DNA from 2 places in the Pseudoalteromonas sp. JC3 genome. Region 1 is predicted to be linked to the other one. Evidence: predicted binding sites of a transcription regulator. Region 1 holds the regulator's gene; the other holds the start of a gene.

What was found. Region 1 encodes sigma-54, which starts transcription at its own class of promoters, with help from an activator protein. Its sites were predicted from a motif close to GTTGGCACGNNNNTNGNNT; they were not measured.
Region 2: QSH61_RS06175 (FimV/HubP family polar landmark protein) is a predicted target of sigma-54. The motif match lies at 5,792-5,810, and genes of this name have one in related genera.

The regions. Positions count from the first base shown of each region.
Region 1 is NZ_CP127855.1:412,963-420,875, forward strand. Features, by position in the region: gene pmbA (metalloprotease PmbA) at 1-29, shown strand, start outside; gene mgtE (magnesium transporter) at 97-1,455, opposite strand; gene QSH61_RS01720 (HPr family phosphocarrier protein) at 1,805-2,074, opposite strand; gene rapZ (RNase adapter RapZ) at 2,075-2,941, opposite strand; gene ptsN (PTS IIA-like nitrogen regulatory protein PtsN) at 2,934-3,392, opposite strand; gene hpf (ribosome hibernation promoting factor) at 3,394-3,681, opposite strand; gene QSH61_RS01740 (RNA polymerase factor sigma-54) at 3,711-5,210, opposite strand; gene lptB (LPS export ABC transporter ATP-binding protein) at 5,257-5,982, opposite strand; gene lptA (lipopolysaccharide transport periplasmic protein LptA) at 5,982-6,524, opposite strand; gene lptC (LPS export ABC transporter periplasmic protein LptC) at 6,514-7,068, opposite strand; gene kdsC (3-deoxy-manno-octulosonate-8-phosphatase KdsC) at 7,065-7,616, opposite strand; gene QSH61_RS01765 (KpsF/GutQ family sugar-phosphate isomerase) at 7,616-7,913, opposite strand, start outside.
Region 2 is NZ_CP127855.1:1,519,586-1,527,498, forward strand. Features, by position in the region: gene fadE (acyl-CoA dehydrogenase FadE) at 13-2,466, opposite strand; gene QSH61_RS06160 (DUF6419 family natural product biosynthesis protein) at 2,999-3,319, shown strand; gene QSH61_RS06165 (4-phosphoerythronate dehydrogenase) at 3,403-4,527, shown strand; gene QSH61_RS06170 (aspartate-semialdehyde dehydrogenase) at 4,565-5,581, shown strand; gene QSH61_RS06175 (FimV/HubP family polar landmark protein) at 5,871-7,913, shown strand, end outside.

The DNA of each region.
Region 1 (7,913 bases):
TCAATAATATGCAAATAGCGGGCGAATAACTCCCTCTCTCAGCTCAAGAAATGCTGGTTTTAACCAGCATTTCCCGCCGTTTCGACACTGTTACTGCTACACTAATAACCAAGTTGCGGTGCCAAGGAATGCAAAGATCCCTACGATATCAGTAACGGTTGTTAGTACCACACTACCAGCTAGCGCTGGATCGATATTCATTTTCTTTAACATAATTGGAATACTGGCACCCGCGATACCCGCTGCGACTAAGTTCATAAACATTGCGAAGGCAATTACAGCACCGAGTGTAAAATCCCACTGCCATATAGCAATAACTCCAGCGATCAAGACAGACCACAGCACGCCGTTTAAGGCGCCGATCGCCAGCTCTTTACCCATTAAAAACTTTTGGTTAGTTTGGTTAATATGACCAAGGGCAATACCACGTATAACTAGGGTTAGCGTTTGGCTACCGGCAACGCCACCCATACTTGGTACTATGCCATTTAACACCGCGAGAATAGGTAAAATATCCAGGGTACCTTCGAAGAAGCTTGCGACAAACGCTGCCATCAAGGCGGTTAAAAGGTTAATCCCAAGCCAAATAGAGCGGCGCTGGCTACTTTTTAGAACTGGCGCAAAGGTGTCTTCTTCATCTTCAAGACCTGCCATACTTAACAAACTGTGCTCGGCATCTTCACGGATGACGTCAACAACGTCATCAATGGTGACACGACCAAGTAAATGGGCGTTATCGTCAACGACGGGAGCTGAGATCCAGTTATGACGCTCAAAAAGCTGCGCCACTTCAGACTCATCCATGGAGATAGGGATCGTTTCCTTATCTTCATCCATCAAATCTCGAACCATACTGTCAGGAGACTTAGTTAATAAGGTATTGACTGGTAAGGCACCCAAGAAACAGTTGTCTTTATCGACAACATATAGCTCATCTGTGCCGTCTGGCAATTCGCCTTTAAGGCGTAGATATCTAAATACAACTTCTAAGGTAACATCGGGTCGAATAGTGACCGTGTCGGTGCTCATTAGCGCACCGGCAGAGTGTTCCTTGTAGGACAAAGCTTGTGTCGCACGTTCTCTATCTTGGCTATCCATCGCACCGATAACGTCTTGGTAGACGGTATCAGGCAGGCTTCTTAGGACATCACCAAGGTCATCGTCGTCCATGTCTTCTGTAGCGGCGGCAATTAGCTCCGGCTCCATCTGGGCGATGATCCCAAGTCTTACGTCCTCTGACAGTTCCTCTAAGACATCCCCTTGGATATCTGGGTCAACAAGCTGCCACAGCATAGAGCGAACTTTATGAGGGGATGATTCTAAAAGCAGTGCAGTGTCACAAGGTGCTGTTTCTGCGAGCATACGCCTAACTTGAACAAACTGACCACTGTTTAAGGCGTTAGTTACCTTTTGGAGTTGTTCCAGTGTGTAGTCTTGTTCAAATACTTCAGGCATAGGCATCCTTTTTGATATTAATGGTGGCTAACGTGACTAAGTTAACCCTATTCATTTATTTTATCGCAGAAATCAATTTCTTAATTTGAATTTTATTCGTGTTGTTTCTGCTGGTGGGTTGCTATCGTTAATACACGTTAAAGGTGTACGCAACGATAAAGTAGGATTTTCCGGCAACTAGCTTTATTGCACGAAAGAAACCTAAATTGGTATTACAGTGTAACTCAGTTTATTAGGAACTACCAAGGTTTACGCTTAATTATGAGAGACTTATTAGACCACTTTGGTTACGGAGGAGGGGGAGATTAGCAGGGAGTAAATGAATCAGGCCTTATTGTTTTACTGACGATTACTCGGATTCATTAAACTTATTTTCTATCAGTCCGCCAATGGCGTCTAGTGCATACTGAGCATCAGGACCTTCACAAACCACTCGGACTTCTTTCCCTTGGCTGCTTTCAAGTAACAACAGCGCTAGTACGCTGTCAGCAGCAGCACTTTTGTCTCCTTGATATAAGGTCACGTCGGCATCAAATTGGGTTGCTAATTGCGCAAGAACCGTCGCTGCTCGAGCGTGCAGGCCGAGTTTGTTTTGGATTAAAAACGTATCTTCTAACATTTAACCCTCTTGCTCTCGGTGACGAATTTTGACGTTGGGATGGGTTTTAGCAAAACGTTCACCAATGGTTTGCGCTAAGTATACCGAGCGATGTTGCCCACCTGTACATCCTATTGCGATCGTTAGATAACTGCGATTGTTACGCTCTAAGTGTGGTAACCAAGTTTGTACGAAGGTTTGGATCTGCCAAGTAAACTTTTGCACGATGCTGTGACTCGACAAATAGTCTTTAACTGGCTGATCTAAGCCAGTTAGCGGCTTAAGCTCAGGCTCCCAATGTGGGTTGGGTAAAAAGCGCGCATCAAAAACGTAATCCGCTTGTTTTGGGATGCCGTGTTTAAAGCCGAAAGATTCAAAGGTAATAATGAGTTGTTTGTCTTTTTTACCTAAGATTTTTTCGCGGATATCTTCTGCAAGTTGATGAACGCTCAGGCCTGTAGTATCAATGAGAAAATCGGCGCGAGTGATCAGCACGTCTAACAATTCCCGTTCTTTCTTTATCGCAACATCTAATGGAAGATTATGCAGTGAAAGAGGGTGCAAACGTCGTGTTTCTGAGAAGCGCTTTATCAGGGTTTGATCGTCACTGTCTAAATAAAACAGGGTAGGTTTGGCAAAGCCTGGTAAGTATTCAAGAATGTCATTAAACTCGTCCTGTTCTTTAGGTAAGTTTCTAACATCAATACTGACTGCAATTTTATTATAATTGTCCGAAACACTGCGGACTAAAGACGGCAGCAAATTGACTGGAATGTTATCCACACAATAGTAGCCTAAGTCTTCCAATACTCGAAGCGCTACAGATTTACCAGAGCCTGAGCGGCCACTGATAATGATAAGCTCGAGTCCTTTTTCTTCATCACTCATCAAGTTCACCTTGGATCACTGCATATAACTCATCATCACTTTTTGCTTGCCTAAGCATTTTGCAAAAAGACTTGTCTTTGAGTGTATCAGCAATCGCCGCTAAGGTCTTCAGGTGTTGTTGATTATCACCTTCAGGTACGATGAACGCGACAAAAATATCGACAGGCTGCTTATCTATGGCTTCAAACTGGATCCCTTGCTCGCTGACAAGCACCATTGCAAGGATTTTATCCAAACCTTCAAGTCGACCATGGGGAATGGCAATGCCTTTACCGATCCCTGTGCTGCCTAATTTCTCTCGCGCCATTAAGGCGTCCAAGATAGCATGCTGACTGGTATTTGGAATTTGGCTATGAGCCAGTTCGCTGATGTATTCTAAAATACGTTTTTTGCTATTAAAAAGGACCGCAGCTTTACTGCAGTCCTTGTTCACTAATTCACTTAATTTCATCTTAGTGTCGAGTGAGCTTCTCTTTGTGTTTAATAACTTGACGATCTAGCTTGTCGATAAGGCCATCAATTGCGGCATACATATCTTGATGCTCTGTTGATGCAAATAGCTCGCCGCCGTTTACGTGTAATGTTGCTTCTGCTTTTTGTACTAGTTTCTCGACATCAAGGATCACATGCACATTATTGATATGATCAAAGTGCCTTTCTAGCTTCGCAAACTTGTTGGTGACATAGTCTCTTAATGAGTCAGTAATTTCTACATGGCGACCAGTTAGATTTAGTTGCATAAGCATTTTTCCTTCTTGGGTTTTACGTCTTATATCAAGCTTTTACGCTGATTTGACGGTGGAATGGCTAGGGATTCACGATATTTTGCAATCGTACGTCTCGCTACCTTAATTCCTTGCTCAGCTAAGATATCTGCAATTTTGCTGTCACTCAATGGCTTCGCGGTATTCTCTGCAGCTATCAGCTTTTTGATAAGTGCTCTAATTGCTGTAGAAGAGCACTCACCTCCATTTTCCGTACTTACATGGCTAGAGAAGAAATACTTCAGCTCAAATATTCCCCGAGGTGTATGCATGTATTTTTGTGTTGTCACACGGGAAATTGTGGACTCATGCATCTCAACCATTTCAGCAACATCATTTAGCACCATAGGGCGCATTGCTTCGGGGCCATGTTCAAAGAATGCCTGTTGTTGTTGCACAATGCAATTGGTAACTTTTAATAAAGTATCATTTCGGCTTTCTAAGCTTTTAATAAACCACTTTGCTTCTTGTAAATGTGAGCGAATAAACTGACTATCCGTACTGGATTTCGCCGTTCTAGACATCGCAGCGTAATGGTCATTTACTCTTATTTTAGGCATAGCATCAGGATTTAGCTCTACGACCCAACGACCTTTTACTTTTTTCACCGATACGTCAGGGATCACATATTCAGGCTCTTCATGAATAATGCTTGCCGCAGGCTTTGGGTTAAGGCTATGTATTAACGTCATGACCTCTTTGAGATCGGCTTCTTTAAGGCGCGTTTTCTTAGCCAAAGTTCGATAGTCACGGCTGGCAAGCAAGTCGATATGCTCTGTCAGGATCATTTTTGTTTCGGCAATCCATGGGGTATCTGGGGCGAATTGGTTGAGCTGAATGCATAAGCATTCTTGTAAACTACGCGCTGCGATACCGACAGGGTCAAAAAGCTGAATGCGTTTGAGTACGGCTTCGACTTCATCTAGCTCAATAGGCTCTTCGCTATTCTCGTCATTAATGCTTTCTAAAATGTCTTCGCAAGACAGTGTTAGAATGCCTGACAGGTCGACCGCTTCAATAATCGCAATCGCAATAGCTCTATCTGTTGGACTAAATGGTGTCAGTTCGAGTTGCCACATGAGATAATCGTGGAGAGATTCAGAGGTTTCCCCTTGATAAACATTATCGTCATCGGGAAGTGGACCTGAGCTTGCAGCAGGCGCTGCACTCATATACTCGTCCCAAGTGACATCCATGGCAAGGTCATCGCTCACAGTGTCTTTGCTCATGGCGGTATCTGAGTCTATCTCATAGTCACTAACCTGCGTTTCATCGGCTGAATCTTGATTGTCGTCAGCACGGCTCTTTTCTTGGCTGTGTTGGTCAGCGTTTTCGCCGTCAGTATTATCACCTTCTTCCACTTCCAACAATGGATTGCTGTCTAATGCTTCTTGTATTTCTTGTTGCAGATCCAATGTACTAAGCTGCAGCAAGCGAATGGCTTGTTGCAGTTGCGGAGTCATTGTAAGTTGCTGCCCCATGCGCAGCTGTAATGATTGCCTCATGTATCTCTAACAATCCTTTTTAACAGTTATTAATACTACGTCTTAACTATAGCTTGAATTGTTCGCCTAGGTAGACATCTCTTACGGTTTGATCTGCCAAAACATGTTCTGGCGTGCCTGCAGCGATTAACTCACCATGTGAAACGATGTAGGCCTTTTCACATACGTCCAGTGTTTCTCTAACGTTATGATCGGTGATAAGCACACCGATACCACGGTTTTTTAGGTGCTCTATGATTGTCTTTATATCTAACACCGAAATAGGATCAACACCAGCAAAAGGTTCATCTAACAGGATAAACTTAGGGTTTGCGGCTAAAGCGCGAGCAATTTCGACTCGTCTTCTTTCGCCTCCCGACAATGCCATGCCCTGTGAGTCGCGAATGTGTTGAATATTAAACTCATCCAGTAACTCGTTTAGTTCAGCTTCTCTTTCAACTTTAGATAAGTCTTTTCGAGTTTCTAAAATCGCCATCAAATTTTGATAGACCGTGAGTTTTCTAAAGATTGAAGACTCTTGCGGTAGATAGCCAATACCAAGTCGTGCACGGCTGTGCATCGGTAACAAAGTGATATCTTCGTCATCAATCTGAATATAGCCTTTGTCGCTTGGTACTAACCCTACAATCATGTAGAACGTAGTGGTTTTACCTGCACCATTTGGTCCTAATAAGCCTACAATACTGCCAGCCTGAACACTTAAACCAACATTTTTGACGACCTGACGACCTTTATAACTCTTTGCTAGACCAGTTGCTTTGAGCTCGCTCATTAATTGTTACCTTCTTCCTGCGCTTTTTTCTCTTTAGCGTCTTTTTTGTCATCAACAGGAACAAGGATGGTTCTTACTCGAGAGTCTTCTTGGTCTGAGCGCTCAGCGCTGATCAATTGCTTTTCAATGTCATAGGTGATGACTTGAGCATTGATTTTTTGCCCAGTTTGATTGATTTCAGCATCACCAGAAATCACTAGGGTTCCCTTCGCTACGTCGTAACGGATTTCATTTGCTTTGGCTTCTAGCAAGTTGCCATCGGGTTGACGTTCGCTAAAAGTGGCAGGGCTGCCAGTTGCCACAAGCAGTTGCTTGTTAATGCCAAGTTCCGCGCGACGGTGGACCTCTAGGCGATCGGCATTTATCTTTCTGTTGCCATGAATAATAACAACATTCTGTTCAAAAATACCGATGTTGCTTTGCAGTTGAGCTTGCTGACGGCCAGCATCAATAATGACTTCATTTTGTTCTGCAGCAATTGCTAGAGTAGAACTTGCAAGCAAGCCGATGAAAACTAGTTTGTTAATGATTTTACTGGTCATAATAAATTGTCTTTGTGTGGTTGATGAGTTCGATCACTTGCTTTTGTAGATCCGCATGCAGTCCTTTACCTGTGATCCTAAGACTAGGACCGTTGATAACGACAGGGTGTTCCGACTTCATCAATTTTTGCTTAATTTCAACTCTTACATTATCGGCATTGATATCCGTGATCATGGCGTTAGGCGTTAAATTCTTTGCCAACACATTGCCCTCTAATATCAAGGTGTTGTTTTCGTATAGGGTTGCTTCTAATGCGCTTATTTGCCAATTCTGTTCACCGTTATATAAGGTGAAAATGGGCTTTTCAAAGTGACTAAAGCCAAGATCTTGATACAACTCCATCTTATCAGCAGTTACCTGATAGTTTAATAAGCCATTTTCACTATAGGTCGTTTGCTGAAGCGTGGTTGCAACATAATCGGGTTTAGCTAACGGTTCATCTTCTTTTGCTGGATCCGCCTCTGATGGATTAAACATGGGCGACCACATCCATACCATTAAAGAAGCGAAAACAATGAGTAAGATGACACGCAATACGGTCATGTACTTGATCCTTTGGAAGTCAATAAGTGATTTTGGCTGAGCATTAGAAGATCAGTTAGTTCTCTCACGGCACCAAAGCCACCTGGCATCAAGGTCGTGTAATGGGCGATATGTTTAACAAGAGGATGTGCATCATTGACGGCAACGGCAAAACCAACTCGTTCCATTACGGGTAGATCTGGGCCATCATCACCAATATATGCAATTTCGTCATCATTAAGATTGAGCTTAGTCTTCAGTTCATCATATGCCACTAACTTGTTTTCTTGACCTTGGTAAATATAAGTTACATTTAAACTAGTCATGCGTTGCTGAACTATTTGTGAATGTCTACCTGTGATAACGGCGACTTCGATACCACTATCAATCAAGGCCTTAATACCAAACCCGTCTTTGGTATTAAATGCTTTCAGTTCTTCACCATTGTTACCAAGGTATATACGGCCATCTGAGAATACGCCATCAATATCGCAAATTAATAATTTGATTTGTTTTGCTTTTTCCCAAGCTTCAGTTGAAATCGTCTGATATAAATCTTCAAATTGCATTACAGCACCCCCGCTCTAAGTAAATCTTGCGTATTCAAGGCGCCAACCGGAATGTTGTTTTCGTTCACCACAATCAAGCCGTTAATCCGTTTGGTTTCCATAATATTGAGTACCTCAGCTGCGAGCATATCGGCGCGTGCCGTCGTACTTTTAGCCGTCATCACTTGCGTGATTGGGGTGGTGTGAATATCGACCTTTTGTTCGATAATACGGCGCAAGTCACCATCGGTAAAAATACCTTGCAATTGCGAGCTTTCATCTACGATTGCCGTCATACCTAAACTTTTTGCGGACATT
Region 2 (7,913 bases), 1.1 Mb from region 1:
AAACAAAAATAGTTATGCTGCGTCTGCTTTACTTGATTCCTTCGTTCTTGCTTTACCGGCAAGTAACTCTTCAGGGTCAAAGTCATCAACGTTGATAACGGCAAGACGTTTTGCTTCAACGGCAGTCAATTTAGCTGCTTCGTCTTCGCTCAGTACACCTGCTTCAAGCCCCATTGCTGCTACTTTATCAAGTTGCATAAACGGTAACTTTTTACCAGTACCACGGCATACCTTTTCAAATAACGGCTCTACGGCAAGAATGTCTTTTAGCGTTTGCTCTTGCTTACCAAGCAAGCACAGAGGCTCATCTTTTAAGTAGATGTGTGTTGCAAGGCGGTCACGCGTTTCGCTAGGTACTTGAAGTAGCTGAGCAAGTTTGTGCTCCATTTTGTCGGTTGGTTTACGAACCGGACGACCAAATGGGAACAGTACCACTTTCAACAAACCACGTAATGCAGCAGAAGGCATGTTGTTGATTAAGTCAGCAAGGGCACGTTGACAAAGGTACAGGTGCTCCTGACAAGACCATTGCACAAAAGGTAAGTCTTCTTTACGACGACCTTCATCGTTATAGCGCTTAAGCGTTGCAGAAACCAGATAAAGGTAGCTTAATAAGTCGCCCAAACGTGCAGAAATACGCTCTTTACGCTTCAGTGAACCACCAAATACAGCCATACAAATATCAGACATTAATGCCAATGATGCACTGTAACGAGCAGCATTACGATAATAAACAGCGGTTTCATCGTTAAATGGTACTTTGGTGAAACGTGCACCGGTTAGCGCTAACCACTTAGTTCTTACCAAGTTCGACATAGTGAAACCGATGTGACCCATCAAGGATTTATCGAAGCTATCAAGCGCTTCTTGTTTATCTTTGATAGAACAAGCTTCAAGTTCAGCCAGTACAAAAGGATGGCAGCGAATAGCGCCTTGACCGTAGATGATCATGTTACGGGTTAGGATGTTTGCACCTTCTACCGTAATTGCAATTGGTGCACCTTGGTAACCACGGCCAACGTAGTTGTTTGGACCTAGACAAATCCCTTTACCACCATGAATATCCATGGCATGGATGGTTGAAGCACGCATTTGTTCGGTTAAGTGGTACTTCAAAATGGCAGAAACAACCGAAGGTTTTTCACCTAAATCTACCGCGCCAGTTGACATAGTCACCGCAGCATCAGAGCTATACGCATAGCCACCCAGTTTCGCTAGTGCCTCTTCAATCCCTTCCATCTTACCGATAGGCAGTTTGAACTGGCGACGAATGCGGCTGTATGCGCCACTTGCAACTGCAAGGGATTTAATACCACCGGCAGAGTTTGAAGGTAGCGTAATAACACGACCAACCGACAAACACTCAACCAGCATGCGCCAGCCTTGTCCTGCCATTTTTGCGCCACCGATAATGAAATCGAGTGGTACAAACACGTTTTCGCCTTGGGTAGGGCCATTTTGGAATGGCACATTCAGTGGGAAATGACGTCGGCCAATTTTTACGCCTGGCGTGTTTGTAGGAATAAGCGCACAAGTAATACCTAACTCTTCTTTATCACCTAATAGACCGTCCGGGTCGCGCATCTTAAACGCCAGACCAAGTACAGTCGCAACAGGTGCTAAAGTAATATAGCGTTTGTTCCACGTTAGGCTAATACCTAATACTTCTTCACCTTCCCATTCGCCTTTACATACCACACCAAAGTCAGGGATAGATGAAGCATCAGAGCCCGCTTCTGGTGACGTTAATGCAAAACAAGGGATTTCATCACCCACTGCTAGACGAGGTAAGTAGTGTTCCTTTTGCTCGTCAGTACCGTAGTGCTGAAGTAGTTCGCCTGGGCCTAACGAGTTAGGTACGCCCACGATAGACGAAAGTAAAGTTGATTTACTGGTAAGCTTTTGTAGTACACAAGATTGCGCGTAAGCTGAAAACTCAAGACCGCCGTATTGCTTTTTGATGATCATCGCAAAGAACTTGTTGTCTTTTAAGTATTGCCACACGTCTTGCGGTAAGTCAGTCAGTTCGTGCGTTGCTTCCCAATCGTTAAGCATGGCACACACTTCTTCCACCGGACCATCCAAAAATGCTTGCTCTTCAACGCTCAAGCGTGGCTTAGGAAACTGATGAAGTTTATCCCAGTTTGGGTTACCACAAAATAGATCGGCTTCCCACCAAGTTGTACCTGCATCAATCGCTGACTTTTCGGTTTCTGACATTGTCGGCGTAACTTTTTTGAACGCTTTAAATGCTGGAGCCACGATGTACTGCTGACGCAGGTTCGTTACTGAAAGCGGAATAACAATCGCTAAGAAAATTAACCAAGAGATAATGCCAAATGCACCAGCAAAGGTGCCAACTAGCATTGTAACTGCTGCAATACCTAGAGCGGTATTCCAGCTTGCGCGATGATAGCTTGCTGCGCTGAGCAAGGCTAACAACGCGAGAACAAATATAAGTGTCATGTTGTTCTTCCTTATAAGAGGTCTGACCACCCAGTTAGACTAGCTGGTTAACGCTGATATTTCAAGCGTCTTCATACCCTCTATGCGAATTAGTTGATGCCTTGTTGTGACATATTATTTACGTTTTGTACTGAATCTGAGTGTTAAATGAGTCATGCTTCTCATGTCAGTAATTTAAAAGTTATTGATTACACCCCAGCTATAACCTGAGAGAATTTTCAACGCTATTAATTACTGATCGATATTTAAGTGTAATGAACGTAGTGCAATATGACGAAAATGCACATGAAATTTCTTTCAGAGAAGTTCGTTATCTGTGCATTATAATTGCCAAAACTTCATGTCGGATTTGCATTGAAATACACGCTAATGTTTCTACAATTGGGTTAAGCATAGCCACGAAATGGTGCTTTTAAGAATTGCTAAGGAGTAGCAAATGCAGTCCATTTTCTTGGTAGCTATGTGAGTTAGGATTTATCGCTACGACCTAGTGTAGCGGTTGATATTGCTGTCCATGTTAAGGAGAAACAAGATGCAGCAGAGTATTTTTTATCTAGTCACTATTTTGGCCTTTGCCGCGATGTTGTCGGCCTTTCACCTCTTTCCTGAAGCGGTAATTTTTAATGTTTTTAGCAGTTTGTTTGCCGCATTACTTGGCTACCGAGCTTATACCCGTTGGGCTTTATTATTGTGTTGTATTAACGTGTTGGCCATGACGTTTTGTCCTTTGCTTGATTCAGGTGGCTGGTTAAGTCTCAAGGGGGCGGTTGTTTTTGTATGCTGTGTGATGTTTTTTGCAATAGCGTTTGGTTGCAATAAAGCGGTGACACAAAATAAAAGGTTTTATTATTAGTCGCCTAGCTTGCCATGTTAAACTCGACTCAGGCGATGTGTTATCGCCTGAGTACTCGAGACAATAGGTGACAGGAAACCCGCATGCGAATATTAGCCGATCAAAATATGCCCTTAGTTGAGTCATTCTTCTGCGAAATTGGTGAGGTAACACGGTTTGATGGCCGTAACCTTCAACCTGACGAGCTAAAAAACGTCGATATTCTGTTGACTCGCTCAGTCACTAAGGTCAATGAGGCCCTGTTAGCACAAGCAGATAATCTGAAGTTTGTTGGGACTGCGACAATAGGGATTGATCATATTGATACCTCATTGTTGGCCAGCGCCAATATCTCGTTCAGCAGCGCACCAGGCTGTAATGCGATAGCTGTTGCCGAGTACGTGATAAGCGCTCTACTTGCATACGCACAAGAAACTTCCACGCCACTTCAAGATAAAACGATTGCCATCATTGGTGTTGGTAATATTGGCGCGTGTTTGGCATCAAAGCTTAAAGGGCTTGGTCTTACGATATTATTGTGTGACCCCGTAAGGCAGCAAGCGGGGACATTGGATTCACATGTAGCCTTAGATGAAGCCTTAGCGCGCGCGGATATCGTGACATTTCACGTTCCATTAGTTAAGCAAGGCCCGCATAAAACGGTTCATCTACTTGATGCACCGCGGATAGCGGCATTAAAGCCGGGTACGGTGATAATCAACGCAAGCCGTGGAGATGTTATCGATAATCAAGCGCTTTTGCGCGCTTTAGAGGGTGGGCAAGCGCTCGAGCTGATCTTAGACGTTTGGGAAAATGAGCCGAATATTTTGCAGCCATTATTGCAATATACTCGCTTTGCATCTGTACATATTGCTGGCCACACGCTAGAAGGCAAGGCACGAGGCACGCAAATGTTATACGAAGCCGTATGCCGAGAATTCGATTTACCAGCCAGCAAAACGATTAGTGATTTTCTTCCTAAGCCAAGTGTCACTGGCTGCCAATTGCAAAGCACAGCCAACGAGCAGGATATTATCAATTTAGCGCATCTTGTTTATGACATTCGTCGTGATGATGGCATCATGAGAAAACAGCTAAACACATTGGGCTTTGATACCTTGCGTAAAGCATATCCCGTGCGTCGAGAATTTAGTACAATTGCAGTCAATAATGACTCACCAATCAGTGAAAAGCTTTACCAACTTGGCTTTTCTGAGCACAAGAGTTAAGTGCTGTGGTTGGTATATTACAGAATGAGGAAAAATAATGTCGCAAAAATATAATGTTGCGGTACTTGGCGCAACAGGTCTTGTTGGCAAGCAAATTATCGAATTACTAGCAGAACGAAAGTTTCCTGTAGACACATTATACCCACTCGCGAGTAGCCGAAGCGCGGGTGAAGAGATTGACTTTATGGGTGAAAAAATCGAAGTTCTGGATGTTGAAGAGTTTGATTTTTCTAATGCCCATATCGGTTTGTTTTCAGCGGGTGGTTCCGTGTCGGAGAAATATGCACCAATCGCCGCTGACGCTGGCTGCATTGTGATAGATAACACCTCACATTTTAGATACGACTTTGATATTCCATTAGTAGTTCCTGAGGTGAATAAAGACAGTCTTGCCGATTTTAGAAATCGTAATATCATTGCTAACCCAAACTGCTCTACAATCCAAATGCTAGTGGCACTTAAACCAATTTATGATGCCTATGGCATTGACAGAATTAATGTCTCAACTTATCAAGCGGTATCTGGTGCAGGTAAAGAAGCGGTAGATGAGTTGGCTAAGCAAACTGCAAACTTAATGAATGCAAGACCGATGGAAAACGAAGTGTTTAGCAAACAAATCGCTTTTAATGTCATTCCTCAAATTGATGCGTTCCAAGAAAATGGTTACACCAAAGAAGAAATGAAGATGGTGTGGGAAACGCAAAAAATCTTGGGCGACTCAAGTGTTTTGGTTAACCCGACTGCGGTTCGCGTTCCTGTGTTTTTTGGTCATGCTGAAGCCATTCATCTTGAAACGCGCATGCCTTATGATCTTGAACATGTTAAGCAGTTACTTGCTGATGCGCCGGGTGTTGAACTAATTGAAGACGAAAACGACTACCCAACACCGGTAAGTGATGCAAGTGGTAACGATACCGTTTATGTGGGTCGTGTAAGGCAAGATATTTCACACCCATTGGGCTTAAACTTATGGGTGGTATCAGACAACACCAGAAAAGGTGCAGCAACAAATAGCATTCAAATAGCAGAAGCCCTTATAGAAAGCTATCTATAGGTACCCTTTGATATCGCAAAGTAAGCAAAGTTTTGCTTACTTCTCTGCACTATGACGGCAAACTTCTGCCAAGAAGTTTGCCGTTAAGTCAAATACTTGACTATTCTTCACCTATATCAGCTATTCCAAAATCAGTAAAAAGCATTATAACCATGTTAACTTTCAATACGTTGCAATGGATATTCCAACATATCTGGTTTATAGTTTGCATTTGGAATAGAGCTTGCTTCAAAGCCATAATAATAAAACGTCGTTTAACGGGTGTTAAACATTTGAGTAAAGGATCGGCATGCGCGGTTTAGCCTTATTTAGTATCTTTGTATTCGCACTGATTGCCACACCAGTATATACCCAAGAGGGGGTAGTGCTAAAAGGCCCTAAAGGGGTTGATTATGGGGCTCAAGGTCGGTCAATAGGGCCTATCAGACCCACGGATACATTGTGGCGTATAGCACAAAAAGTGCGACCAGATGACTCGGTCACCATTTATCAGGTGATGAAGGCGCTTTATGATAAAAATCCTAATTCATTTCTAGATAAAAACCTCAACCATATGCAGGATGGGGCGTATTTACGTATTCCTACAATCAATGAAATTCGTAGTGTTAACCCTGAGTTGGCAAAGCAAAAGTCGGATCAAGATGACAAACTTTGGGAAATGAAGCGTAAGGGATTATTGAACCCAAATGCAATAAACGAAGCTGAAAAAAAGGTTACACAAGCTCGCAAAGTCGATGTTGAAGAAGCAAAAAAAGACCTGACTAATCAACTGCGCTCTTTAAAGATGGAACAGGACATGAGGCTGATGGACTTACAAAAAGAGTTCAAGTCCTCGGTGCGTAATGTTGAAGAAATCCTATCCGAAAACAATAAGTTAAAGCAACAGCTCGGCGCTATTTCTACCGAGCTTCAAACGGTTCGTACTCAGCTTGGAAAAGACAGCGAAATCCAACAACAGCTAAAGGCTGTTATCGACTTGCAAAATGAAATGATTGATCAGCAAGCCGCTCAAGCAAAAGCGCAAGAAAGTAGCGAGTTAAGCGCATTTTTTAGCTCGCCAGCTGGCATTGCATTACTTGCTACATTGCCAGCACTACTGGCAATTGCTGGATTCGTTATGTTCCTACGCCGGAGAAAGCAATCTCAGACGTCAACAGATGATGACGATTTTCTTCCGCAAACACCATCCGTGGCTGCAGGCGCTGCGGCGGGAGCTGCAACCGCTGCGACTGCATTTGACCCTGAGCCAGACCCACTTGATATCGGAATGGGCGACGATGAAGATGCACTGGGCGCAAGCGTTCAGTTAGATGACGATATCTTACCTGAAGACGATGAAATTACCTTTGACTCACTTGATGACGACTTCGATGAAGGAAGTGATACGTTAGATCAAGACGAACTGGATAGCTTACTAAACGAAGATATTTCGTTTGGTGATGATCACGACGAAGACTTTATGCAACAGAGCTTCGAGGAGGCTGATGATGAAGTTTCGCTCGATGTTGATGATAGCAAAGATATTTTAAGTGACAGCGATCTAGATGATTTGTTCAACGAGTCTCAAGACGAAGAAATTGATGTTAGCGATGATGCGCTTGCTGCCCTGAGCGAGGAACTTGCTGATGAGCAAGCGGATGCTGTTGCAAACGACGATGATATCGATTCAATTCTGGACGGGGCGCTAGATGAAGAGCCCGAATTTAGCGGTAACTTTGATAGTGAGAGTTTAGTCGATGCTGATGATATCGATGCACTACTTGATGCTTCTCAAGATGCTGACGATGATGCACTGCCTGATTTTGAGGAACCAAGTAGTGAGCTTGCGGGTGATGATATTGATGCTCTATTAAATGAAGTTCAAGACGATGCGTTAGCTGAAATTAACGAAGAGCCAGATACGCTTGATGGTGATGATATCGATGCTTTATTGGATGAAGCACAGGAAGATACGTTGCCAGAATTAGAAGAAGAGTCAGATGCTCTCGCTGGTGATGATATCGATGCTTTATTGGATGAAGCGCAAGAAGATACGTTGCCAGAATTAGAAGAAGAGTCTGACGATCTAGCTGGTGATGATATTGATGCTTTATTGGATGAAGCGCAAGAAGATACGTTGCCGGAATTAGAAGAAGAGTCCGATGATCTCGCTGGTGATGATATCGATGCTTTATTGGATGAAGCACAGGAAGATACGTTGCCAGAATTAGAAGAAGAGTCAGATGCTCTCGCTGGTGATGATATTGATGCTTTATTGGATGAAGCACAAGAGGATACATTACCTGAACTGGAAGAAGAGTCCGATGATCTCGCTGGTGATGATATCGATGCT